Linked DNA regions of Bosea vaviloviae. The protein of the gene in region 1 interacts with the protein of each later gene in a pairwise test. Links are inferred from orthologs where the notes say so. Each region holds a gene or a part of one and is shown on either strand. Other genes may lie near its edges.

Region 1 (16,379 bases):
AAGCGCGGTCTGAGATGAGGCGCCTGCGTGACCCTTTGTCGCCACCTTCGCGCGTGAAGCGCGGCCCGCGATTGTCTAAGAGTTCCTGATGCTGATCTGGATCATCTTTGCGGTCATGACGGGGGCGGCGGTTTTCGCGCTGCTCTGGCCGCTCGGCCGTGGCCAGGGCGCGGCTTTCGCCGACGGCTCGGATGCCGCGAGCCTCTATCGCGCCCAGGTCAATGAGATCGACCGCGACCTCGGCCGCGCGCTGATCGGCCCGGCCGAGGCTGAAGCTGCCCGTGTCGAAGCCGCGCGGCGCCTGCTGCGCGCGGCCGACAAGGAGGGCGATCCGGCCGGCGAGACGGAATCGTCCCTGCGCCGCCGCCGCGCCAGCTCGGCTTTGGCCTTGTCCTTTGTGCCGCTGCTCGCATTGCTGGTCTATGGCGCCTATGGCTCGCCCACGCGTCCTGACCAGCCGCTGTCGGCGCGGTTGCGCAGCGATCCGTCGCAGCAGGATTTCGCGGTGTCGCTGGCCCGCATCGAGGCGCATCTGGCGGCTAATCCGGCAGATGGGCGCGGCTGGGCGGTGCTCGCGCCGGTCTATCTGCGGCAGGGCCGGCCCGAAGACGCGGCGCGCGCCTTCACTGCTGCGATCCGCAATGGCGAGGACGGGGCGGAGATGCGCGCCGGTCTCGGCGAGGCTCAGATCCTTACGGCCGGCGGCGTGGTGACGGTGGAAGCGCGCGAAACCCTCGCCGAGGCGCTCAAGCGCGAACCCGGCAATCCCCGCGCGCGCTACTTTCTCGCCATCGCCAGGGAACAGGACGGCGACAGCCAGGGCGCTGTTGCCGCGTTCGAAAGCCTGCTCAAGGATGCGCCGCCCGGCGCAGCCTGGGCCCCGGCCGTGCGCCAGAGGTTGCAAGCTCTCGACAACCACGCGCTCGACAGAGATACGGCGCGGGCCGAGATCGCCAAGCTGCCGGCGGCTGATCAGCAGGCGGCGATCCGTGGCATGGTCGAGGGGCTGGCCGAGCGCCTGAAGGCGGGCGGCGGCACGCTGGCCGAATGGGAAAGATTGGTCCGCTCGCAGAATGTGCTCGGCGAGAAGGCCGCCGCGCGCGAGGCTGTCGCGATGGCGCGTTCGCGCTTGTCGCAGGACAGCGCCGCACTCGTGCAGCTCGACCAGCTCGCGGGCGAACTCGGGCTGAAGGAGCCGGCGCCATGACTGCTGCCGAGCCCACTGCCGAGCCCGCTGCCGAGCCGTTGCGTCCGGTCGCCGCCAAGCGCCGCTGGACCCGCAAGCAGCGCCGTCTGGCCCTGATCGGCGCCGCCGGCGTCGTGCTCTGCCTTGCCGCCGGGCTGGTGCTCGTCGCCATGCGCGACACCATCGTCTTCTTCTACGGACCGACCGAGATCGTCGAGAAGGGGCTCGCGCCCGGCACGCGCATGCGGCTCGGCGGGCTGGTCGAGACAGGGTCCGTCGTGCGTGGCCCGGGTCAGCGCGTCGTCTTCGCGGTCACCGACAGCAAGACCACGCTCAACGTGACCTATCAGGGGCTCTTGCCCGATCTCTTCCGCGAAGGGCAGGGAGTCGTCACCGAAGGCGTCTTCGAGGGCGCGGGCCGCTTCCGCGCCGACTCCGTCCTGGCCAAGCATGACGAGACCTATATGCCGCGCGAGGTCGCCGACACGCTGAAGAAGCAGGGTCATTGGCAGCCGGGAGCGGCGGGCCCGAACCCATCCCCCGCCACGCCACCCCCCGTCACCAAATGAGGCGCGCATGATCGTCGAGATCGGCCATTTCGCGCTTGCCTTGGCGCTTGGCGTTGCCGTGGTGCAGGCCCTGGTGCCGCTCTGGGGCGTGGCGCGTCATGACCGGGCGCTGGCCTCGGTCGGCACCGCTGCGGCGATCACCTGCTTCCTGCTGGTCGCCTTGGCTTTCGCGGCCCTGGTCGCGTCCTATGTCCGGTCCGATTTCTCGGTCGAGAACGTCGCTTCGAACTCGCATTCGGCCCAGCCGCTGATCTACAAACTGACCTCGGCCTGGGGCAATCACGAAGGCTCGATGCTGCTCTGGGTCTTGATCCTGACGCTGTTCGGGGCGCTGGTCGCGCTGTCGCGCCGCTCGCTGCCGGCGCGGTTGCGGGCCGGCACGCTCGCCGCCCAAGGCGCGGTCACGGTCGCCTTCCTCGCCTTCACGCTTCTGACCTCGAACCCCTTCCGGCGGCTCGATCCGGCACCGGGCGAGGGCCAGGATCTCAACCCGATCCTCCAGGATCTCGGTCTCGCGATCCATCCGCCGCTGCTCTATGTCGGCTATGTCGGCTTCTCCATCACCTATGCCTTCGCGGTCGCCGCCCTGATCGACGGGCGGATCGACGCGGTCTGGGCGCGCGCAGTCCGGCCCTGGACGCTGCTCGCCTGGGTGTTCCTGACGCTGGGCATCGCGATGGGCTCCTATTGGGCCTATTACGAGCTCGGCTGGGGCGGCTGGTGGTTCTGGGATCCGGTCGAGAACGCCTCGCTGATGCCCTGGCTTGCCGGCACGGCGCTGATCCATTCCACCGTGGTGATGGAGAAGCGCGACGCGCTCAAGGTCTGGACGATCCTGCTCGCGATCCTGACCTTCTCGCTCTCGCTGCTCGGCACCTTCATCGTCCGCTCCGGCGTGCTGACCTCGGTGCATTCCTTCGCCAGCGACCCGGCGCGCGGGCTCTTTATTCTCGCGATCCTGATTGTCTTCGTCGGCGGCTCGCTGGCGCTCTTCGCCTGGCGTGCGCCCTTGCTCAGGCAGGGCGGCCTGTTCGCACCGGTCTCCCGCGAGGGCGCGCTCGTCGTCAACAACGTCTTCATCGCGACCTCCTGCGCCACGGTCTTCATCGGCACGCTCTATCCGCTGGTGCTGGAGATGCTGACCGGGGACAAGATCTCGGTCGGCCCGCCCTTCTTCAACGCGACCTTCGTGCCGCTGCTGGTGCCGCTGCTGCTGGTCCTGCCGCTCGGCCAGTCGCTTGCCTGGAAGCGTGGCAATCTGCTCGGCGCGGCGCAGCGCACTGCCGCTGCCTTCGGCCTCGGCATCCTCGTTGCGGTCGGCGTGCTCGCCTATATGCGCGGCGGGCCGGTCCTGGCGCCGCTCGGCATCGGGCTTGGCGTCTTCCTGGTCACTGGCGCGATCTTCGACCTCGGCGAGCGCATTGTCGCGCGCGCCAGCGGCCTGCGGGCCGTTCTGTCGCGGGCGAAGGGCCTGCCGCGCTCCGCCTGGGGCACGGCCTTCGCCCATGCCGGCGTCGGCCTGAGCGTGATCGGCATCGCCGCCGCCGCCTGGAGCACGGAGGCGATCGGCATCCTGAAGCCGGGCGAAAGCCTGACCAGCGGCCGTTATACCGTGGTGCTCGAAAGCATCACCCCGCGCCCCGGCCCCAATTTCCGCGAGGATGTGGTGCGTTTCCGCATCCTGTCGGGCGACAGGCCGCTCAAGCCCGTCGAGGCGATGAAGCGCGTCTACACGGCCCGCGCCATGCCGACGAGTGAAGCGGGCATCCGCACCGACGGCCTGAGCCAGGCCTATGTCAATGTAGGCGAGATCGAGAGCGATGGTGGCATCGCCGTCAGGCTCTACGACAAGCCGCTGATCCTGCTGATCTGGATCGGCGCGATCGTGATGGCCTTCGGCGGCGCGCTCTCGCTGACCGACCGGCGCTTCCGGCTGGCGGCGCCGCAGCGTGCCAAGCCTGCCGACAAAAAGCCTGCCCGCGCCAAACCCGTCCCCGCCGCGCCTCAACCGGCGGAGTGAGGCCGATGCTGCGCGCCCTTGTCATCGTTGCGCTTTGTCTGGGCTGGGCCGGCCCAGGTCGCGCCGTCCAGCCTGACGAGGTTCTGCCGAACGCCGCGCTCGAACACCGCGCCCGGGCGATTTCCGGCGGCTTGCGCTGCCTCGTCTGCCAGAACCAGTCGATCGACGATTCCGACGCGCCCCTGGCCCGCGATCTGCGCATCCTGGTGCGCGAGCGGCTGGTCGCCGGCGACAGCGACGCGGCGGTGCAGGATTTCGTCGTCGCGCGCTATGGCGATTTCGTGCTGCTGCGCCCGCCCTTCACGATCGCGACCGTGGCGCTCTGGGCCGGGCCCTTCCTGATCCTGCTCTTCGGCCTCGCCTTCATCTGGCGCAGCGGGCGGCGCATGAAGCCGCTGGGCGGGGCGGCAGCGCCGCTGTCTCCCGACGAGCAGGCGCGCATCGAAGCGCTGATGAAGCGGGACGGCGAGTAGACCGCATCTCATGCCAACGGGTTTTCCATCTGGCTTGAACCGTCGTTGCGAGGAGCGTGAGCGACGAAGCAATCCAGGAGGGCTCGCTCTACGCCCCCCCTGGATTGCTTCGCTGCGCTCGCAATGACGGCGTGGTTCCAGCTGAAATCATCAGAGTCTAGCGGCTGATGCCGCATTGGCTGGAGAGTTCCGCCGCATAGGACGTATGATTTCGGCCGGAGACGGCATAGGCGGCCCTGCCGCTCGCAGATGGCCGGCTTGAGGCATATGTCGCGTAGGTGCGCGCGAAACATGCAGCTTTTGCGCCGCTATGTCCCCGTTCCGCCGCGATCTTCAGCCCGACGGCATAAATTTGGCCGGCAGCTCTCGGCGCGGAGTATCCGGCGGTTTGCCCTTCCTGCCGGCGCGCCGCCCGATCGGCCAGCCGGTCGATCCCACATCGGCTGTGCTGCTCGGCATTATAGGCCGGTGTCGAGGCTGCGTGCCAGTTCCGCCGCCCATTGGCCTTCTCCACGACGACGGCGTGCTTGGCGAAGACCTGCGCATAGCAGCCGGCATTGGCGTAGCCTCGCCCCTCGGCTATGCGCAGCCCGGATTGATAGGCCGTGACGGTCTGCGCCAGCGCCGCATTGCTGCCGAGCAGCAGCATGGCGGCGACCGCATGTCTGAGAACGCCCATTACCAATCCCCCCGGCGAATATCGGTTCGCGGATGGAGTGTTCCTGCAGCGTAAACGCCCGTCAAGCGTGCGGGGGCGAGCCCGCCCCAACCTTACGAAATCGTCATCTTCGCGCCAAATCCGGGTAAGGCTGCGCCCGTCATGGTCCCTCGCACAGACAGGGAAGGCCCTGCCGATTTGACCGAGGGTTTCGCCATGACGACCACCACCTCAAGATCCATTCTGAAGCGCGGCGTCCTGATCGCCGGCGCCGCCACGCTCGGCATCGGCCTTGCCGCCGGTATCGCCGATGGCGCGCTGAAGCTCGATCACCGCGCCTTCGCCCAGCCGATTCAGCTCTCGGGTGTCCAGACGCAGCTGCCCTCCTTCGCCGACATCGTCGAGAAGGTGAAGCCCGCCGTCGTCTCCGTCCGCGTCAAGACCCAGACCGTCGCCGCCACCGATGAGGACGGCCAGGGCAGCCTGGACGATCTGCCGCCCGGGCTGCGGCGCTTCTTCCGCCAGGACGGCCAGGATGGTCCGCGTCAGGACGGCCCGCGCCAGGGCCGGCCGCAGCCGCGCCAGGGCATGGCGCAGGGCTCCGGCTTCTTCGTCAGCCAGGACGGCTATGTCGTGACCAACAACCACGTCGTCGAGAACGCGGTCGAGGTCCAGCTCGTCACCGATGACGGCAAGACGCTCGAGGCCAAGGTCGTCGGCACCGATCCGCGCACCGATCTCGCGCTGCTGAAGGTCAAGGACGGCGGCAATTTCCAGTACGTCCAGCTCGCCTCGGCCAAGCCGCGCATCGGCGACTGGGTGCTGGCTGTCGGCAACCCCTTCGGGCTCGGCGGCACCGTGACCGCCGGCATCGTCTCGGCGCAGGGACGCGATATCGGCTCGGGCCCCTATGACGATTACCTGCAGATCGACGCGCCGGTGAACCGCGGCAATTCGGGTGGGCCGACCTTCAACCAGCAGGGCCAGGTCATCGGCGTCAACACCGCGATCTTCTCACCCTCGGGCGGCAGCGTCGGCATCGCCTTCGCCATTCCCTCCGCGACCGTCGAGCAGGTCGTCGATGCGCTGAAGAAGGACGGCTCGGTCGCGCGCGGCTTCATCGGCGTGCAGATTCAGCCGGTGACGAGCGAAGTCGCCGACGCGATCGGCCTCAAGGAGGCGCGTGGCGCCCTGGTCGCGAGCGCCGAGCAGAACGGCCCGGCCGCCAAGGCCGGCGTCAGGCGCGGAGACACCATCGTCGCCGTCAATGGCGAGCAGGTGAAGGATGCGCGCGACCTTTCGCGCCGGATCGCCAAGTTCGCGCCGGGCACCAAGACCAGTCTCACGGTCTGGCGTGACGGCAAGGAGCGCCAGCTCAGCTTCGAGGTTGGCCGCCAGCCGGCGGCCTAAACAGGGGCAGGCTCGAGTCTCACGGTTCCTGTCGCCCCCACCGGGAGACCAGCCTTCACCGCGGCAGGCCGGATGCGTATCGTCCGGCCTGCCGTTTTTGCGTTTTGTAGGATAGGCTTATCCCATGCGACTCTTGATCGTTGAAGATGATGCCGAGGCAGCGGCCTATCTGACCAAGGCCTTCCGCGAGGCCGGCCATGTCGCCGACCATGCCGCTGACGGGCTCGAAGGCTACGCCATGGCGGAAGGCGGCGGCTATGACGTGCTGGTGGTCGACCGCATGCTGCCGCGCCTCGACGGGCTGTCACTGATCCGCTCGCTGCGCGAGCAGAACGACGTGACCCCGGCGCTGATCCTCTCGGCGCTGGCGCAGGTCGATGACCGCGTGAAGGGCCTGCGCGCCGGCGGCGACGACTATCTGCCGAAACCCTATGCCTTTTCCGAACTGCTCGCGCGGGTCGAGGTGCTGTCGCGCCGCCGCGCCGCGCCGGCTTCCGAGCCCACGACCTATCGCGTCGGCGATCTCGCGCTCGACCGGCTCGCCCACCGCGTCGCGCGCGGCGAAGAGGAGATTCCGCTGCAGCCGCGCGAGTTCCGCCTGCTCGAATATCTGATGAAGCATGCCGGGCAGGTGGTGACGCGCACCATGCTGCTGGAGAATGTCTGGGACTATCATTTCGACCCCCAGACCAATGTCATCGACGTGCATGTCAGCCGCCTGCGCGCCAAGGTCGACAAGGGCTTCGAACACCCGATGATCCACACCATTCGCGGCGCGGGATACATGGTCCGTGACACGGCGCGCTGATCCTGCGGGGCAGGGCGCGGCTACGCAGAGCGTCCCGCGCAAGACGACCACGCATCTGTTGCCAAACCTGTTCCGCACCACCGCCTTCAAGCTTACGGCGGTCTATCTCGTCATCTTCGCGCTCTTCGCCGGCTTCGTGCTGGGCTATGTCGCCTGGAATGCCAGGCGCCTGCTCGACGACCAGATCCGCTCGACCATTGATGCCGAGATCCAGGGGCTTGCCGAGCAGCAGCGCCAGGGCGGCATCAGGCGGCTCGTCAACATCATCGAGCGGCGCTCGCGCGGGCCCGGCGCCTCGCTCTATCTCGTCACCACACCGGTGGGCGATCGTCTCGCCGGCAATGTCGAGGCCGTGCCGCCCGGCGCGCTCGACCGGCCGGGCGAGAGCGAGATCGAATATGCGCGCTCCGCCGATGCGGTCGACACGCCGAGCCGCGCGATCGTGCGCGTCTTCGTGCTGCCTGCGGGTTTCAGGCTGCTGGTCGGGCGCGATGTCGAGGAGCGCGAGCGTCTCGGCGTGGTGATCAGGCGCGCGGCTGGCTGGTCGCTGCTGCTGGTCTTCGTGCTCGGCTGCTTCGCGAGCTGGTTCGTGGCGCGCCGCGTGCTGAAGCGCGTCGACGGCATGACCGATACGGCCCAGTCGATCATGGCCGGCGACCTGAAGGGCCGGTTGTCGATCTCGGGCACGGGCGACGAGCTCGATCGTCTCGCGCTGAACCTCAATGCCATGCTCGACCGCATCGGCGAATTGATGGCCGGCATGCAGCAGGTCTCCGACAACATCGCCCATGACCTGAAGACGCCCTTGACCCGGCTGCGCAACCGCGCCGAGGAGGCACTGCGCACGGCGAAATCGCCCGACGCGCTGCGCGCCGCGCTCGACGGCTCGATCGACGAGGCCGACAACCTGATCCGCGTTTTCAATGCGCTCTTGATGATCGCGCGGCTCGAGACCGGCCGCATCCAGGACAGCATGGATGCGCTCGACCTCTCCGAGATCGTCTCCGGCATGGCGGAGCTCTACGAGCCGCTGGCCGAGGAGGCAGGCCTCTCGCTGGTCACTGAGGTTGCGCCGGAATTGCATGTCTCGGGCAATCGCGAATTGCTTGGCCAGGCGCTCGCCAACCTGATCGATAACGCCCTGAAATACGGCCAGCCGGTCGAGGCGGGCGCGGCGACGGTCGTCGTCTCGGCGGCTCCTGTCGGCTCCGAGATCGAGCTTGTCGTCGCCGATCATGGCCCGGGCGTCCCGGAGGCCGATCGCGGCCGCGTGCTGGAGCGCTTCGTCAGGCTCGACCAGAGCCGCAGCAAGCCGGGCTTCGGGCTCGGCCTCTCGCTGGCGGCCGGCGTCGTCAGGCTGCATGGCGGCCAGCTCAGGCTGGAGGACAATGCGCCGGGCCTGCGCGTGGTGATCTCCCTGCCGCAAGTGCAGCCGAAGCCTGTGGACATGCCCGAGGGCGGCGCGCTCCCGGCCTCGACAGCGCAGCCGAACCCTGCTGGCTTGCAGTCGGCTTGACTGGCGGGACTGAGACGATGGACGGGCGGCTTTGCGATCGATTGAAGGCCGCGCCCGTGCTGCCGGCCAAAGCCCGCCGCGAGGTGCTCCTGGTGCGCGAGCTGATCGAGCGCCTGCGCGACGATCAAGCCGCCGAGGCTCTGACGCAGCACTTCGCCGCCAACCCGGCATCAGTCGATCTCGTCGCCGGCATCCTGGCGCATTCGCCCTTCCTGACGCAGATCATGCGGCTTGATCCCGCGGGCCTCGTCTCGGCGCTGACGACAGCGCCGGAAGCGCGCCGCGATGCCTTGCTGGCCGAGATCGCGGCGACCGCCGCGTCGGGCGTCGAGACGGCCGAACTCATGCGCGCCCTGCGCCGTTTCCGGCAGGCGATGGCGCTCTTGATCGCGCTCGCCGATATCGGCGGCGTCTGGGATGTCGAGGCGGTCACGGCAGCGCTGACGGCGATGGCCGATGCCGCCGTGCGTCTCGCGACCGAGCATGTCCTGCGGCAGGCGGCCGATCTTGGCCGCATCCGCTTGAGCGATCCGGCCGATCCCGGCGTGGGCTGCAGCCTCGTCGTGCTCGCGCTCGGCAAGCATGGCGCGGGCGAGCTGAACTACTCCTCCGACATCGATATCGTCGTCTTCTTCGATCCTGAAACCGCCGAGGCTGCGGGCGTCGCCGAGCCGTCGAGCTTCTTCGTCAAGCTGACGCAAGCCATCGCCCGCATCATCCAGGAGCGCACGCCCGACGGCTATGTCTTCCGCGTCGATCTGCGCCTGCGGCCGGACCCGGCCTCGACCCATGTCGCGGTCGCGCTGCCATCAGCCTATTCCTATTACGAGACCGTCGGCCAGAACTGGGAACGCGCCGCCATGATCAAGGCGCGGCCGGTCGCGGGCGACCTCGCACTGGGCAAGCGCTTCCTCGCCGATCTCGCGCCCTTCATCTGGCGCAAATATTTCGACTTCGCCGCGATCGCCGACATCCATGCGATGAAGCGCCAGATCCAGACGGTGAAGGGCCATGAGACGATCGCGGTCGAAGGCCATAATGTGAAGCTCGGGCGCGGCGGCATCCGCGAGATCGAGTTCTTCGTGCAGACGCAGCAGCTTGTCTTCGGCGGTCGGCGCCCGGCCCTGCGCGGCCCGCGCACGCTGGAGATGCTCGGCGAACTGACGCATGAGGGCTGGATCACGCCCAAGGCGCGCGACGAGCTGGCCGAATCCTATCGCTATCTGCGCGTGATCGAGCATCGCCTGCAGATGCGCCATGACGAGCAGACGCAGACCCTGCCCAAGGCGAAGGGCGATCTCGAAGCCTTCGCGCGCTTCTGCGGCTATCCCTCGACTGCGGCCTTCGGCAAGGCGCTGACGGCTCATGCCAGGCGCGTCGAGGGGCACTACGCCTTGCTCTTCGAGGAGGGGCCGAGCCTGGCCAGCGAAGCGGGCACGCTGAGCTTCACCGGCACCGAGCTCGACCCGGACACATTGGCGACCTTGCGCAAGCTGGGCTTCCGCGATCCGGGCACCGCTGCCGAGACGGTGCGCGGCTGGCATTTCGGCCGCCGCGCCGCCGTCACCAGCGCTCGCGCCCGCGAGGTTCTGACGGAGCTCACGCCGGCGCTGCTGGTGGCGCTCGGCCGCACCGTCGATCCCGATGGCGCGCTCGCCCATCTCGACAACGCCTTCGTGCGCATGCCGGCGGCAGTTGAATTGCTGACGCTACTGCGCTCGCATGCCTCGCTGCTGACGATCTTCGCCGACATCCTCGGCAGCGCGCCGAGGCTCGCCAAGGTCGCCGCGCTCTATCCCCATGTCCTCGACGGCATCATCGACCCGGCCTTCACCTCGGCCAATCTTGACACCGATGCCTTGACCGGTCGCATCAGGGCCGTCGTCGGCAATCCGCCGCCCAGCGTCGAGGACGGGCTCGACCGTCTGCGCGATGCGGCGCGGCAGGAGAATTTCCTGGTCGGCGCGCGCCTGATTTCGGGCGTCTACCGGGCCCAGCAGGCGGGCCAGGCTTATTGCGCCGTGGCCGAAGGCTGCCTGCGCGTCGCCTTCGACGATACGCGCGCCGCCTTCGCCGCCGACCATGGCCTCATTGCGGGCGCGGAGACGGTGGTGCTGGGGCTGGGCCGGCTCGGCGCGGGCGAGCTGACGCCGTCCTCCGATCTCGACCTGATCCTGCTCTATGACCGGCCGGAAGACGCCGGCCCGAGCGACGGCGCCAAAAGCCTCGACCCCGTCACCTGGCATGTCCGCTTCACCCAGCGGCTGGTTGCGGCGCTGACGGTGCCGACGCGGCGCGGTGGGCTCTACCAGGTCGATATGCGCCTGCGGCCGACCGGCAACAAAAGCCCGGCGGCGACCCAGTTCTCCGGTTTCGAGGCCTATCACACGGGCGAGGCCGAGATCTGGGAGGAGATGGCGCTGACGCGCGCTCGCGTTGTCGCCGGCGATGCCGGGCTGGCGCAGCGGGCTCAGGCTGCGATGACCCTGATCCTGCGGCGCGAGCGCAAGCCGGCGAAGGTTGCCGCCGCGGTGCTGGAGATGCGCGCCCTGATCGCCAAGGAGAAGGGCGAGACCGATCCCTGGGATCTGAAGCTCGTGACGGGTGGCCTGACCGATCTGGATTTCCTGGCGCAGTTCCTGGTGCTGGCCCATGCCGCGCGCCACCCTGGCCTGGTCGCGCCCGATACCGCCTCGGTTTTTGCCGCGGCGCGGGAGGTTGGATTGCTGTCGGCGGCCGATGCGGCGTTCCTCATCGAAGCGCACAGGCTGATCGGCGATGTTCAGCTCTGGCAGCGTTTCACCGTCGACGAGACGTTCGATCCCGCCGCCGTGCCGCCGCGCGTGCTCAAGCGGATTGCGACGGCTGTGGGCCGGCCGGACGCCAAGGTGCTGCGGGCGGAGCTGGACGAGATGCGCGCCGGTGTCCGCGCCCTGTTCCAGAAGCTGCTCGGCGCGGCCCGCGCCGGGTGAAGGGCGCAATGACTTGTCACGGACGCACCGCCGTCATTCCGGGGCAGGCTGCAGGATCGAGATCGGGACCCCTTCGTCATGGTCGGGCTTGCCCCGACCATCCACGTCTTCGTGCGTCGAGGCCTGTGTTCAAGACGTGGATGCTCGCCACAAGGGCGAGCATGACGAACCGGAGCAGCCTCGTGATCATGGGTTCCGGGCTCGCCTCTGTGGGCTGCCCCGGAATGACGGCGTGGTTCCTTAGGCCGCCTGGGCGGTGATGCGCCCGGTGCCGCCATCCAGCGGCAGATGCACCATCACGATGGTGCCGGCGCCGATCGATGAGCGCAGGCGCAGCGAGCCGCCATGCAGTTCTGCCAGCGAGCGGGCGATGGCGAGACCGAGCCCTGAGCCCTGATAGCTGCGGGTGAGGTCGCCCTCGACCTGCTCGAAGGGGCGCCCGATACGGTCGATCTTCTCCTTGGGAATGCCGATGCCGGTGTCCTCGATATAGATGTTGAGCGCACCCGGTACCTGGCGCAGCCGCACCGCGACCTGCCCGCCTTCGGGCGTGAACTTGACCGCGTTGTCGATGAGATTGCCGAGGATCTGGTAGAGGGCGTGCGGATCGGCCTCCAGGCGCAGGTCGCGCGGCCCCTCGATGCGCAGCGCAAGGTGCTTGCGGTCGATTTCGCTGCGCGCCTTGAGGACGGCTTCGTCGATGACCAGGCCCACCGCGACGTCGGATTTCTCGAGCCGCATCCGGCCGGCCTCGATGCGGGCCATGTCGAGGACGTCGTTGATGACGCCGAGCAGATAGCCGCCGCTGGAGCGGATATCGCGGACATAGTCGAGATAGCGGTCGCAGCCGAGGCTGCCGAACAGGCCGTTTTCCATGATCTCGGAGAAGCCGATGATGGCGTTGAGCGGCGTGCGCAGTTCATGGCTCATATTGGCCAGGAATTCCGACTTGGCCCGGTTGGCGCTCTCGGCCGCAGCCTTCTGCTCCAGATAGCGCTCGGCCATGTCGGCGAGCTGCTGCGCCTGCGCTTCCAGCTTCTGGCGCGAGGCCTTGAGGTCGGTGACATGCATCAGGAGCTGGTGCTCCGATTGGGTCAGGCGCTCCTCCTGCTGCTTCAGCTTGGTGATGTCGGTGCCGACCGAGACCGAGCCGCCATCCTTGGTGCGGCGGCCGTTGATCTGCAGCCAGCGGCCGTCAGACAGGCGCGCCTCATAGGACGAGGCGCCGACCGTGCCGCGCATGGTGCGCACCGGCTCGCGGTCGATATTGGGCTGGGCGCTCAGCGCCATCAATTGATCATGGCCGATGCCGACCTGGAGCAGTTCCGAGGGGAGCTGGTGGAGCTGCTGGTACTTCGCGTTGCACAGGACGAGGCGGTTATCGGCATCCCAGAGCACGAAGGCCTCGGAGATCGCCTCGACGGCGTCGCGCAGGCGGGCGTCGGCGGTCGCCGTGCGCTCGGCCATGTTGCGCTGCTCGGAGATGTCGACGGCGATGCCGACGAGATGCTGCGAATGGGTCCGGCGGTCGATCACGAGTTCGGCCCGGGCCTTGAGCCAGACCCATTCGCCGGAGGCGCCGCGCACGCGGAACTCCTGGTCGAGATGCTCGGCTTCGCCGCGGCTGATCGCATCGGCGAGCGCGTAGAGATCGACATCGTCGGGATGGATGAAGGCGCTGACCTCGCCGAAGGACATGTAGTCGCCGGAGCGGTCATAGCCGAGCATGGCGTACATCGAATCCGACCAGTAGATCCGGCCACGCGCCAGATCCCAGTCCCACAGGCCGCAATGGCCGCGGTTCAGGGCGGAGTCGATGCGCTGGCGCACGCGGTCGCAATCCTCGTCGGCCGCCGAGGCTCGCCGCGATTGCAGGATGAAGGCGAGGGTGAGGGCGACGAGCACGAGCGCGGCTGAGCCGATCAGCGCCAGGAGCGCGCTGCGGCGCTGCTGCCAGGTCGCGAGCGCCCGGGACACGGGCTGCATCACCGCGACCTGGCCGAGCGGGGCCGGAAGATTGCGGACGGTCGCGAACACCTCGGTCGCGCCCGGCAGGGTGATGCGCATCACGCCGGCGCGGTCGCCGAACACGGTCAGCGGCTGGGTCTGGCCGAGGAGGTCGACCAGCGTGCGCTGGGTCTGGCCGATGACGGGCTCGCTGGCGATGACCTGCCCGTCGGCTGCGCTGACATGGACGATGCGGCCATGGGGGGCGAGGTGCTTGGAGGCCAGCGTTGCAAGAAGAGACGCAGGCGAGGCGCCGGTCTGGACGGCGATCTCAAGTTCTCGCACGATCAGCGCCGAGACGAGGTCGATGTCGCCTGCAGCATCGACCAGGGCGTCATCTCGCATGGCCGAGGTTTGAACCAGGGCCCCGGCGCCCAGGATGAGCATGAACACGGCGACGAGCGCCGGCAAGACTTTGCGGAAGATCGGTTCGAGGCTCTCGAAACGCCGATAAAGCGGGTGCGTCAGCGATCTGGCGACCCCCAGAATCGTGTCTGCGCGCATAGATGCGCAGCTCGCGTTGGCACGCGTCATGCCCGTCCCCCTTCGGATATTCGGTACCGTCAGTAAGATCGGGAGACGTGCCGCATCCCCTCGAATCACTTTGAGTTGAATCCGCGCGGGCCGGTTTGTCTAGCCTTGAGTTGAATCGGAGTGCAAGAATTCGCCTCCAGGTTGTAGCGATCGAATCAATGAATCCTGTACGGGTAATGAAACGTTAACGTTTCGGGCAAGCGGCCCCTCAGTGCCCGTCTGGGCCGCTCCTCGATGCCGTTCAGGCGAGCGCGCGCTCGGCGATATCGGCGACGTCCCGCGACAATCCAGGCGTCCGCGCGACCAGCGCCAGAGACGCCTGAGCGAGATCCTTGCGGACGGGTTCGAGCATCTTCCAGCTCTTGAACGAGCCGAGCAGGCGCGAGGCGACCTGGGGGTTGGTCCGGTCGAGCGCGATGACCATGTCGGCGACGAATTCGTAGCCTGCGCCGTCGGCCCGGTTGAACTGGGTCAGGTTCGCCGCGAAGCCGCCGATCAGGGCGCGCACGCGGTTGGGATTGCCGAGCGAGAAGGCCTTGTTCTGCATCAATCGCTTGACGCGGTCGAGCGTACCCGGTTCGGCGATCAGCGCCTGCGCCATCAGCCATTTGTCGAGCACCAGCGGTTCGCTGGCATAGATCTCGGCGAAGCGCCCGATCAAGTGCTCGCGCGCATCGCCGGGGATCAGCGTCATGGCCGCGAGCGCGGCCAGCCGGTCGGTCAGGTTGTCGGCGCTCGAAAACTGCTGCTCAACCAGCCGGGCTCCCGCCTCGGGAGCGGCGATGGCGATCAGCCCGAGCGCCTCGTTGCGTAGGGCGCGGCGGCCGGCGGAGGCCGCATCGGGAGCGTAGGCGGCCTTCTTGGCGAGCGTGTCGCGCAGACCGACCAGCGTCGCTTCCAGCGCCTGTCCGATCGCACCCGACAGGCTGCGATGGGCGCCATAGATCGCATCGGGATCGACATCGCCGCCGATCTCGCGGGCGATGTCGGCCGGGGCCGGCAGGCGCAGCACCTGGGCGGCGAAGGCTGGGTCGGCAAGCCCCTGTTCGCGCAGGAAGCGGTCGAGCGCGCCGGCGATCTCGGCCGCCTTCGCCAAGAGGACGGCGCCGTCGGTGCCGGGGCGCCCGGCAGCGACCAGGGCCCGCGTCGCCACGCTCTGCAGCGCCTGCCAGCGGTTGAAGGAATCGCTGTCGGCCGAAAACAGGCGCAGCAAATCGGCGTCGGAGAGATCGAGCTCGAGCCGCACCGGCGCCGAGAAACCACGCAGCAGCGAGGGGATCGGCGCTTCCGCGACATCGCTGAAGACCACCGAAAGCGAGGGCCGGTCGAGCACGATCAAACCGTCGTCGGCATAGGCGCTCGATCCGGTCGTCAGGGGCAGGTCGCCATCCCGGCCGACGAGACCGAGCGCGACCGGCAGCACCACCGGCTGCTTCGTCGTCTGGCCCGGCGTCGGCGGGGTCGTCTGGGCGAGGTCGAGCGTGTAGCGCTTCGCCCGCGCGTCATAGCGGCCCGAGGCGACGATGGTGGGCGTGCCGGCCTGCTCGTACCAGCGGGCGAAATGGGAAAGGTCCTTGCCCGAGCTCTCGGCGAAGCAGGCGAGGAACTCCTCGATCGTCGCCGCCGTGCCGTCGCAGCGCTCAAAATAGAGGTCCATGCCGCGCTTGAAGGCGTCCGCGCCGATCAGGACCTTGAGCATGCGGATCACCTCCGCGCCCTTCTCATAGACCGTCGGCGTGTAGAAGTTGTTGATTTCCTTGTAGGCGCGCGGCCTGACCGGGTGGGCGAGGGGGCCTGCATCCTCGGAGAACTGCGTCGCGCGCAGCGTGCGCACATCAGCGATGCGCTTCACCGGGCGCGAGCGCTCGTCGGCGGAGAACTCCTGGTCGCGGAAGACGGTGAGGCCCTCCTTCAGGCAGAGCTGGAACCAGTCGCGGCAGGTGATGCGGTTGCCGGTCCAGTTGTGGAAATACTCATGCGCGATGATCGCCTCGATCGAGGCATAGTCGCCATCGGTGGCGGTCTGCGGGTCGGCCAGCACATATTTGTCGTTGAAGATGTTGAGGCCCTTGTTCTCCATCGCACCCATGTTGAAATCCGACACGGCGACGACGTTGAACACATCGAGATCGTAATTGCGGCCGAAGACACGCTCGTCCCAGCGCATGCAGCGCACCAGCGAATCCAGCGCCCAGCCGGCGCGCCCGGCCTTGCCGGGCTCGACAT
Region 2 (9,972 bases), 1.9 Mb from region 1 along the record:
GATGTGATCCGCGACTGCGCCGAACAGGAAGAGTTCGTGCATGGGTTTGAATTTCTGCGAGGCGGCGGCGCGCAAAAGCCCGTCATAATCCACGTCGCCTTCAAGAGTTTGGGCCAGCTCCTGCTTCTGCGGCCATTCCATCTCGACAGGCGGCACCGCCATGAAGAGCTCGCCGGGAAAATCGCCGGGCTGACCGAGGCCGCTCTGGCTGACCGCCTCGTCGGCTGCGAGCGTCGCGAGCTTTTCCGAGAGCTGCGGCGCGGTGAAGGAGCCGTCGAAGAGAAAATCGACCGTCCCGGCGATGGTGGTGCGCAGGCCCTCGGTCGGGAAGCGTTCGATCCGGTGGATGCCGGATTTGCCGGCGGTCAGCGCTTGCCAATTGGCCTCCTTGCCCTGGCCGAGCGAGGTGACGATGCCGAGACCGGTAACGGCGACGACCCGGCGGCCCTTGGCGTCGCGATGGGCTGCGGTCTGGCCTGCCGCAGTCTGGTTCACGGCAGTCTGGTTGGCCATAGTCTGGTTCTTGGCGCTCATCGATCGATCCTCACGCTTTCACCAGGCGCGCCGCGCCCTCGCCGCGCCAATGGCCGGCGCCGGTGACGATCGCCTCCTTGGCCTGCCCTGCCGAGATGGCGGCCGCGGCCAAGGCAACGGAAACCGGGAATGCGGCCTCCACGGCATGGCCGACGAGGTCGCCGGTCGCGACGCGCCTGGCTTGCGGCAGCGCAGCGATGACCGAAGCCTCCTCCGCTGTGACTCCGGCGGCGCCGGTCGCGGCCGAGATCGCCAGGGCGCCGGGTGCAATCGCGCCAAAACCCGAGAGCAGTCCGCTCAGGGCCGCCTCGACCGTGCCGGGCTGGCGCTTCGAGCGCGCCGCAGCAACATGGCTCAGCCGAGCATGGACTTTGGCGCCGCGCGCGGCGGCGCGCGCGGCTGATTCGAGCACCAGGAAGGCTCCGGCGCTGCCGGTGATGAGGCCCGGCGCATCCTCGCGCGCGAAAACCGGGGCAAATTCGCCCTTGCGCAAGTAGCCGCCGAGTTCAAGCAGCAGCAGCATGTCGCGCCGCTCGGCATTATAGGCGCCGCCAACCAGCATGACCTCAGCCTGGCCGGCCGCGATGCGGGCATGCGCGGTGCGGATGGCGTCGACGCCGGCCTGCTCCTCGCCCATGAAGGTGCGCGAGGCGCCGGTGACGCCGTGGACGATGGCGATATTGCCGGCAAGCAGGTTCGAGAGCTGGGCGAGGAAGAGCGTGGGGCGCAGATCGCCCATCAGGCGCTCGTTCAGAAAGGCTCCCGGCTCGCCCGCGCCGCGCAGGCCGGTGAGGATGGCGCCGTCGACGGCATGGTCGCGCTCGCCGCCGCCGGCGGCGACGATGACCTGCAGTACGCTCTTGGCCTCGACATCCTGCTTCAGCCCGGCCTCATCGAGGGCCAGGCCGGCGGCGTAGACGCCGAGCCGCTGCCAAGGCTCCATCTGGCGCTGATCCGATTTCTTCGGGATCTGGCGGTCGAGTTCGAGCGGCTTCAGCGGGTGAACCGGATAGGGTGCGAAGCTCGTGATGTCGGTATGCGGCGCGGCGCCGACTGCGAGCGCCTGCGCATGGGCCTCCAGCCCCTCGCCGAGACTGGATGCCAGTCCGATCCCGGTGATGACGACGTCGTGCGGGTTCATCGCGCAGGCTCCGGCTTGAGGCCGATGGTTTTGATGCGGCCTTCCATCAGCGCGCGCATGTCGGCGGGGAAGGGCATCAGTCGGAACCGCAATTCAGCGTCGCAGATCGGCTTGCCGGCGATGGTGATCTTCGCCTTGGTGGCGGCGTAGCCCGACCCCTCGATCACCAATTCGGCGAAGACGTCGAGAACGGCGTCGGGCTCGACGAAAGTGCGGAAGCGCGCCTTGTCGACCGTCATCAGGAAGGGCATCTGGGTCAGCCCGTTGAGGCCCAGCAGCAGATAGCCGGAGGCCTGCGCCATCGTCTCGGTCAGCAGGACGCCGGGTACGAGCGGGTGGCCGGGGAAATGGCCTTCGAAGACCGGGCTCGCAGTTGCCGACGGCACGGTCGAGCGCGTGGTGATGCGCTTTTCCGAAGGTTCGAATGCGACAACGGTGTCGATCATGTCGAAATATTCGAGGCGCATGCGATCCTTGGCCTTGTCGGGCGCGACCTTGAGACGGCGCGCGCCCGCGCCGCGGACCGAAGTCTCCGCGCGCGGGCTTGCATATGCTCTATCGGGAGAGTGTGCCCGGCTCAAGGCCGAGCGCAGATCAAGCTCGCGTCAGGCGCTGGGCCTGCCGTCGACCTCAGGCCTTCCTGCGACCTCAGGCCTTCTTGGCAGCCACGAGCTCGTCGATGCGCTTGCACAGGTTATCGAGCACGAAATACTGCTCGGCCGGCGCCTTGCCCTCGTTGACTTCCTGGGTCCACTGCTCGAGCGGCAGCTTGATGCCGAAGGCCTTGTCGATCGCGAAGGCGATGTCGAGGAAGGCGAGCGAGTCGATGCCGAGGTCTTCGATGGCGTGGCTCTGGGGCGTAATCTTTTCGCGTGGAATGTCGCAGGTCTCGGAAATAATGCCGGCGACCGTCTCGAACGTGGCGGACATGCGGGTGCTCCCGTCTTGAATGATGATGGCGGGCGACATCCGGGCGCGGGGATCCCGCGCCTGCCCCAAGCCCCCCGCCGAGGATGACTGTGACGCCCCCTTACACCGAGGGCGGAAAGAGGACAACTGTGGGCTTTTTCCTTCTCCCCTCGGGGGAGAAGGTGGGCCGGCGAAGCCGGGTCGGATGAGGGACGGATGGACTGGACGAGGAGTTTCCGGTTTGCGCCGGCCCTTCCCTCATCCGTCTCCGCTTCGCGGAGCCACCTTCTCCCCGCCATCTCGGGCTTGCCCGAGATGGGCAAGCCAAAGTGTCAAAGTCGGCAACAGCCGACTTTGATGGGGGAGAAGGAAAACTCAGGCCGCGATGCCGCGCAGCACGTATTGCAGGATGCCGGCGTTCTTGAAGTAGTCGATCTCGTCCAGCGTATCGATGCGGCAGAGGATCGGCACCTTCTTGACCTTGCCGTCGGCGGAGGTGATCTCGGCCTCCAGCATCTGGCGCGGCTTCACGGTGGCGAGGCCCTTGATGGTCACGCTCTCGTCGCCCTTGAGATCGAGCGAAGCCCAGCTCGTGCCCTCGGCCAGTGTGAACGGCACCACGCCCATGCCGACCAGGTTCGAGCGGTGGATGCGCTCGAAGCTCTGGGCGATCACGGCCTTGACGCCGAGCAGGTTGGTGCCCTTCGCCGCCCAGTCGCGCGAGGAGCCGTTGCCGTATTCGACACCGGCGAAGACGACCAGCGGCACTTTCTCCTGCTGGTAGCGCATCGCTGCGTCATAGATCGGCAGCTCTTCCTTGCTGGGATAGTGGATGGTGTAGCCACCTTCGCGCCCGTTGGGGCCCATCATGTGGTTGCGGATGCGGATATTGGCGAAGGTGCCGCGCATCATCACCTCATGGTTGCCGCGCCGCGTGCCGTACTGGTTGAAGTCGGCGACTTCGACGCCGTGCTCCATCAGATACTTGCCCGCGGGCGAGGCCGCCTTGATCGAGCCGGCCGGCGAGATGTGGTCGGTGGTGATCTTGTCGCCGAACAGGCCCAGGATGCGGGCGCCGACGATCTCGGTGACGGGCTTGGGCGTCTGGCTGATGCCCTCGAAATAGGGCGGGTTCTGCACATAGGTCGAGGCGTCTTCCCAGGCATAGGTCTGGCTCTGGGGCGTCTTGACCTTCTGCCAGTTGGCGTCGCCCTTGAAGACGTCGGCATATTTCGCCTTGAAGATCGCCTTGGTGACGTTCTTGGCGATGAAGGCCTGGATTTCCTTGTTGGTCGGCCAGATGTCCTTCAGGAAGACCGGCTTGCCGGTCTTGTCCATGCCGAGCGGCTCAGTGGTCAGGTCGAGCTGCACGGAGCCCGCCAGAGCGTAGGCGACGACCAGCGGCGGCGAGGCGAGGTAGTTCGCCTGCACGTCGGGCGAGACGCGGCCCTCGAAATTGCGGTTGCCGGAGATGACGGCGGCCGCGATCAGGCCCTGCTCGTTGATGGTCTTGGAGATCTCGGTCGGCAGTGGCCCGGAATTGCCGATGCAGGTGGTGCAGCCGAAGCCGACCAGGTTGAAGCCGAGCTTGTCGAGGTCCTTCTGCAGGCCGGCCTTGGCGAGATATTCCGCCACGACCTGCGAACCGGGCGCGAGCGAGGTCTTGACCCAGGGCTTGACCTTCAGGCCCTTGGCGACCGCGTTGCGGGCGAGCAGGCCCGCCGCCATCAGCACCGAGGGGTTGGAGGTGTTGGTGCAGGAGGTGATCGCGGCGATGACGACGTCGCCATGGCCGAGGTCGAAGTTCTTGCCCTCGACCTTGACCCGGCGCGAGAGCTCGACGCCCTTCTTGTATTCGGTGTCCATCGCGGCGGCGAAGCCGGATTTGATGGCGCCGAGATCGGCGCGGCCTTCGGGGCGCTTGGGACCGGCCATCGAGGCCTTGACCGTGGTCAGGTCGAGCTCGAGCGTGTCGGTGAAGACCGGATCGGGCGTGGCGCGGGTGGCGAACAACCCTTGCGCCTTCGAATATTTCTCGACGAGGGCGACGCGGGCCGGCTTGCGGCTGGTGGTGTCGAGATAGTTCAGGGTCTCGGCGTCGACCGGGAAGAAGCCGCAAGTGGCGCCGTATTCAGGGCCCATATTGGCGATGGTGGCGCGGTCCGCGAGCGTCAGCGCATAGAGGCCCGGCCCGAAGAATTCGACGAATTTGCCGACGACGCCCTTCTTGCGCAGCATCTGGGTGACGGTCAGCACGAGGTCGGTCGCGGTGATGCCTTCCTTGAGCTTGCCGGTGAGCTTGAAACCGATGACCTCGGGCAGCAGCATCGACTGCGGCTGGCCGAGCATGGCGGCCTCGGCCTCGATGCCGCCGACGCCCCAGCCGAGCACGGAGAGGCCGTTGACCATGGTGGTGTGCGAATCGGTGCCGACCACGGTATCGGGATAGGCGACCTCGACGGTCTCGGTCTTCTTGCCCTTCTTCACCTTCTCCTTACCCGTCCAGACGGTCTGGGCGAGGTATTCGAGATTGACCTGGTGGCAGATGCCGGTGCCGGGCGGGACGACGCGGAAATTGTCGAAGGCGAGCTGGCCCCATTTCAGGAAGCGGTAGCGCTCGCCATTGCGCTGATATTCGAGGTCGACATTGGCTTTCAGCGCCTTGGGCGAGCCGAATTCGTCGACGATGACGGAATGGTCGATGACGAGATCGACCGGGACCAGCGGGTTGATCTTCTTGGGGTCGCCGCCGAGCGCCTTGACGCCGTCACGCATCGCGGCGAGGTCGACTACGGCGGGAACGCCGGTGAAGTCCTGCATCAGCACGCGGGCGGGGCGGAAGCCGATCTCCTTGCCGGCCTTGCCCTTGTCGTCGAGCCAGCCGACGAAGGCCTCGATATCGGTCTTGGTGACCGAGCGACCATCCTCGAAGCGCAGCAGGTTCTCGAGCAGAACCTTCATCGAGAAGGGCAGCTTCGAGATGCCGGGCAGGCCGTTCTTCTCGGCGATCTTGAGGGAGTAGTAGACGTATTTCTTGGTGCCGACGGTCAAGGTCTTGCGGCATTTGAAGGAATCGAGCGAAGCCATGCGGGCTATCCTGATCAAGGGGTTGCGGTCGCGAGCCGGTGAGCCTTGCGGCTTTGCCGGATCGAAGGCCTAATGCGCATGACGCGCGCGCCGCCTCGGGAGTGCCCGAGCCCCGCGCCGGATCGGCGTGCGGCGTAGCCACGGGTTCTATAGAGCAATTCCAAGAAGCCCGCTACATGTACCGTATGAGCGCGGCGATGACTTTGACGCTTGGGAAGACGCTGTAGCCTTGTCGCAATTTTCATTCTCCGAGCTGGTTCTGAACGCCGAGAATCTCAGCTGCCGGCGCGGCGGGCGATTGATTTTCGAGGGCTTGAGCTTCCGGCTCGGTCATGGCGAAGCGATCGCGCTGACCGGGCGCAACGGCGCCGGCAAGTCGAGCCTGATCGCGATGCTGTGCGGCCGGCTGCGGCCCGATGGCGGGGATATGCGGATCGAGGGGGCCGAGGATGCGCCGCTGGCCGAGCTCAGCCATCTCGTCGGTCACCGCGACGGGCTGAAGGTCACGCTGACGGCACAGGAGAACCTCGTCTTCGCGCAAGAGCTGCTCGGCGATCCCGGTGCGGCGCCGCCGGACGCGCTCTCGGCTGTCGGCCTGCTGCATGTCGCTGGCCTGCCGGTGGGCTATCTCTCGGCGGGGCAGCGCCGCCGCGTCGCCCTGGCGCGGCTCCTGGTATCGCGGCGGCCGTTCTGGTTGCTCGACGAGCCGATGGCGGCGCTGGACGCCGCCGCGCAAGCGATGCTGGCCGGGCTGATGCGCGATCATCTCGCTCAGGGCGGCGCGATCCTGGCGGCAACGCATGGGCCATTGGGCCTCGAAGCTGCGCGCGAATTGAGGATCGGACCGTGACGCGCGCCTTCCTCGCCATCCTGAAGCGCGACCTCATGCTCGCCTCGCGCGCCGGCGGCGGCGGGGAACTGGCGCTCGTCTTCTTCCTGACGCTGGTCGTGCTGGTGCCGTTCGCGCTCGGGCCCGATCTCAACCTGCTGTCGCGGATCGGTCCGGCCATCCTCTGGCTGGGCGCGCTGCTTTCGACGCTGATCGGGCTCGACCGCCTGTTCCAGAGCGATGAGGAGGACGGCTCGCTCGATCTGATCCGCGCCTCGGCGCTGCCGCTCGAACTCAGCGTTCTGGCCAAGGGGCTGGCGCATTGGCTGACGACTGGGCTGCCATTGGCGCTGGCCGCGCCGCTGCTCGGCCTGCTGGTCGCGCTTCCCGTGGACGCGATGCTGCCGGTCGCGGCGACCTTGCTGGTTGGAACCCCGGCGCTAAGCTTCATCGGGGCGGCGGCGGCGGCGCTGACGGCCGGTTTGCGGCGTGGCGGCCTGATCCTGCCCGTCCTGGTCGCGCCCCTGACGATTCCGGTGCTGATCTTCGGCGTCTCGGCCGCCAACAGCGCGTTGGGCGGCACGGTTCCGTTCCTGACGCCGTTTCTGATCCTGTGCGCGCTCACGTTGGGGTCGATCGTGATCGGCACGGTCGCGGCGGCCGTGGCCCTGCGCCAGGCGGATTAGGACAAGACCAGCGGCCGCTCGACAAGGTGCGCCCCGCGATCGCCGAACTCCAGGGCGCAACCGTATTGCGCCGCAGCCCGCGCCACCATGTTCGCGATGTCTTCGAGCGCGACATTCTGATCTTCGTGCTTGCGGCGGATGCTCTCGGCCGTCGCAAACACATCCAGAACCAGCGATTGGCTGGCGCTGGACCTGACGGTTTCCTTGATGTCGTCCTGGATGCTGGTGGATAGCTGGATCAGCATGGCTGGCCCTCCTGTTCATGATCGAGCATAGGGCTGACGTTGATTCGAAGCAACGTGGAAATCAAAAAAGTATTATATAGTTCAATTAGTTAGTATGAAACGCCGATGGCGACATGCATGCTTTTGACAGTGTCGCCGGCAATGGCGGCAACGCGGCCATCGGCCTTTCCTGCGCAAGAGCCGGTCCATGGGATGTTGGTGTCGACGGCCAAACTCCCGCTTTTTCAACAACCTGTTGATTCAGCCGATAGTGCAATTACATAGTCACTTACTCATTTGGCCCATGGAGAGAAGGGGCGATGGTTGAGCTGGAACGTGCCGACAGGCTTCAGATCATGCTGAATCAGGACGAACTGCGCGCGGTCGAGAACTTTCGCTTCGAGAAGCGGATGCCGAGCCGCGCCGCCGCGGTGCGCGAACTGCTACGGCGCGGGTTGGAGTCGGAGGGCTTCAGTCTTGCTCCGGAAGGCGTTCGATCGCGCGATTTTGGCGTCGTCGGCGGTAACGGATCCGAGGCATCGTCCCTGCAAAACGAGGACTGACCCGGCCGCCACGACGCGATTTGCCGCGCGTGTCGTGGATTGTTGAGACGCGCCGTGATTGCTAGATCAGGTTCGAGTTCCGGCTTCCGCCGGATGAGGACAAGCCGATCGCGATGACATGGCCAGCCTGATCGATTTCGCGAATCCGACGCGCTTCATGCGCCTGTCGGGCGCGCTGTTGCCGTGGATGACCGGCGCGGCCACGCTGATGCTCGCGCTCGGCTTCTATCTCGCCTGGTTCGTCGCTCCGGCCGACTACCAGCAGGGCGAGACCATCCGGATCATGTTCGTGCATGTCCCGGCCGCCTGGCTCGCGCTGATGTTCTACACGATGATGGCGGTCTCCGGCCTCGGCACGCTGGTCTGGCGGCACCCCCTGGCGGATGTCGCCCAGAAGGCGGCGGCGCCGATCGGGGCGTGCTTCGCGTTGATCTGCCTGCTCACCGGTGCCTTCTGGGGCAAGCCGATGTGGGGCACCTATTGGGTCTGGGACGCACGGTTGACGTCGGTGCTCGTGCTGTTCCTGATCTATCTCGGCATCATCGCGCTCTGGCGCGCGCTCGACGATTCCGCCCGGGCCGGGCGGGCGGTGGCGATCCTGACGCTGGTCGGCTTCGTCAATGTGCCGATCATCAAATTCTCGGTCGACTGGTGGAACACGCTCCATCAGCCGGCCTCGGTGTTTCGTAGCGGGGGGCCGACGATCCACCCCTCCATGCTGTGGCCGCTGCTGATCCTGGCGCTGGGCTTCACCTTGCTGGGCCTGGGCCTGCATCTGGTGGCGATGCGGGCCGAGATCATGCGCCGGCGGGTGCGCACGCTGACGATCTTGGAAGCCGAGCGGCTCGACCGACTGGCGGCGCAGGCGGTGCCGGCATGAGCGGTCTGGGTCCCCATGCCGGTTTCATCCTCGCCTCCTATGGCGCGGTCGTCCTGATCCTCGGCGGCCTGATCGCGGCGACCCTCTTCGACCACAGGGCGCAGAAGCGCGCGCTCGCGGCTTTGGAGCAGCGCGGCGCAGGCCGTCGCTCGGACAGGATGTCGTCATGAGCGAGATCGAGGTTCAACCCCGCCGCCGCTCGCCGCTGGTTTTCCTGATCCCCCTGATCCTGTTCGGCGCGCTGGCGCTGGTCTTCGCGGTCGGCCTGTTCTCGGGCGACGCCAGCAAGGTGCCCTCGGCCCTGATCGGAAAGCCTGCTCCGGCGGTCACGCTGTCGCAGCTCGACGGGCTGCAGCGGGACGGGCAGCCCGTGCCGGCTTTCGCGATGGCGGATCTGGCGAAGGGCCGCGCCACGCTCGTCAATGTCTTCGCCAGCTGGTGCGCGCCCTGCCGGGTCGAGCATCCCTTCCTGGTGGCCATGGCCGAATCACCCGCGGTGAAGGCCGGCAAGGTCGCGCTGGTGGGCATGAACTACAAGGACGAGGCGGAGAATGCCCGGCGCTTCCTGGGCGCGCTCGGCAATCCCTATTCGGCTGTCGGCGTCGACCGGAGCGGGCGCGCGGCGATCGAATGGGGCGTCTATGGCGTGCCTGAGACCTTCCTGATCGGCCCGGACGGGCGGATCCTGGAAAAGCATGTCGGGCCGCTCGATGCCCAAACCGCCGGGCGCCTGCTGACGCGGGCGGCGGCTGGGAAGTAGCTGTTCAGGCCGGAACGAGAGTCAATCTGAGGCCGAGGACTTTCGTCGCGGCGGCTAGTGTCTGCAAACGCGGATTCCCGCTTGCGCGGAATGTCTTGTAGATCGTCTCGCGGCTGATGCCGGCTTCCTCGGCGAATTTGGTGACGCCGCGCGCGCGATGTCGCCGAGCGCGATCGCGATGAAGCTCGGGTCATCCTCGGCGAGAGCCGCTTCGAGATAGGCAGTCTGTTCGCTTTGCGTCTTCAGGTGGTCCTGAATGTCGAAACGCGTGGTTTCAAGCGCCATGTCACAACTCGTCCGCCTAGCGTTGAGCCTCGGAGATATCCGCCTGCTGGGACCGCTTGTTGGCCCCGGGCACC

What was found.
Region 2: the proteins of ccmE (region 1) and BHK69_RS04260 interact in binary tests that used the Escherichia coli proteins (3 or more experiments, as listed by UniProt). The link is inferred for Bosea vaviloviae from one-to-one orthologs.

The regions. Positions count from the first base shown.
Region 1 is NZ_CP017147.1:2,769,905-2,786,283, forward strand. What follows is about bases 1-2,979. They hold ccmE (cytochrome c maturation protein CcmE), read left to right. Parts: upstream 1-1,203; coding sequence 1,204-1,755; downstream 1,756-2,979. Other genes in these bases: ccmI (c-type cytochrome biogenesis protein CcmI), read left to right, coding at 89-1,207; BHK69_RS12880 (heme lyase CcmF/NrfE family subunit), read left to right, coding at 1,763-2,979. Outside these bases: more of BHK69_RS12880, read left to right, coding at 2,980-3,775; BHK69_RS12885 (cytochrome c-type biogenesis protein), read left to right, coding at 3,781-4,248; BHK69_RS12890 (hypothetical protein), read right to left, coding at 4,406-4,927; BHK69_RS12895 (trypsin-like peptidase domain-containing protein), read left to right, coding at 5,123-6,316; BHK69_RS12900 (response regulator transcription factor), read left to right, coding at 6,441-7,124; BHK69_RS12905 (sensor histidine kinase), read left to right, coding at 7,183-8,640; BHK69_RS12910 (bifunctional [glutamine synthetase] adenylyltransferase/[glutamine synthetase]-adenylyl-L-tyrosine phosphorylase), read left to right, coding at 8,658-11,612; BHK69_RS12915 (PAS domain-containing sensor histidine kinase), read right to left, coding at 11,853-14,123; pepN (aminopeptidase N), read right to left, coding at 14,395-16,379. UniProt on the Escherichia coli protein: Heme chaperone required for the biogenesis of c-type cytochromes. Transiently binds heme delivered by CcmC and transfers the heme to apo-cytochromes in a process facilitated by CcmF and CcmH.
Region 2 is NZ_CP017147.1:904,697-914,668, reverse strand. What follows is about bases 7,231-9,972. They hold BHK69_RS04260 (heme ABC transporter permease), read left to right. Parts: upstream 7,231-8,091; coding sequence 8,092-8,853; downstream 8,854-9,972. Other genes in these bases: BHK69_RS04250 (DsbE family thiol:disulfide interchange protein), read left to right, coding at 9,020-9,613; ccmD (heme exporter protein CcmD), read left to right, coding at 8,850-9,023; BHK69_RS04265 (hypothetical protein), read left to right, coding at 7,731-7,973; BHK69_RS04270 (hypothetical protein), read right to left, coding at 7,231-7,431. Outside these bases: BHK69_RS04305 (beta-ketoacyl-ACP synthase), read right to left, coding at 1-513; BHK69_RS04300 (beta-ketoacyl-ACP synthase), read right to left, coding at 545-1,675; BHK69_RS04295 (3-hydroxyacyl-ACP dehydratase FabZ family protein), read right to left, coding at 1,672-2,142; BHK69_RS04290 (acyl carrier protein), read right to left, coding at 2,324-2,605; aconitate hydratase AcnA, read right to left, coding at 2,960-5,671; heme ABC exporter ATP-binding protein CcmA, read left to right, coding at 5,925-6,521; heme exporter protein CcmB, read left to right, coding at 6,518-7,186; more of BHK69_RS04270, read right to left, coding at 7,183-7,230. UniProt on the Escherichia coli protein: Required for the export of heme to the periplasm for the biogenesis of c-type cytochromes.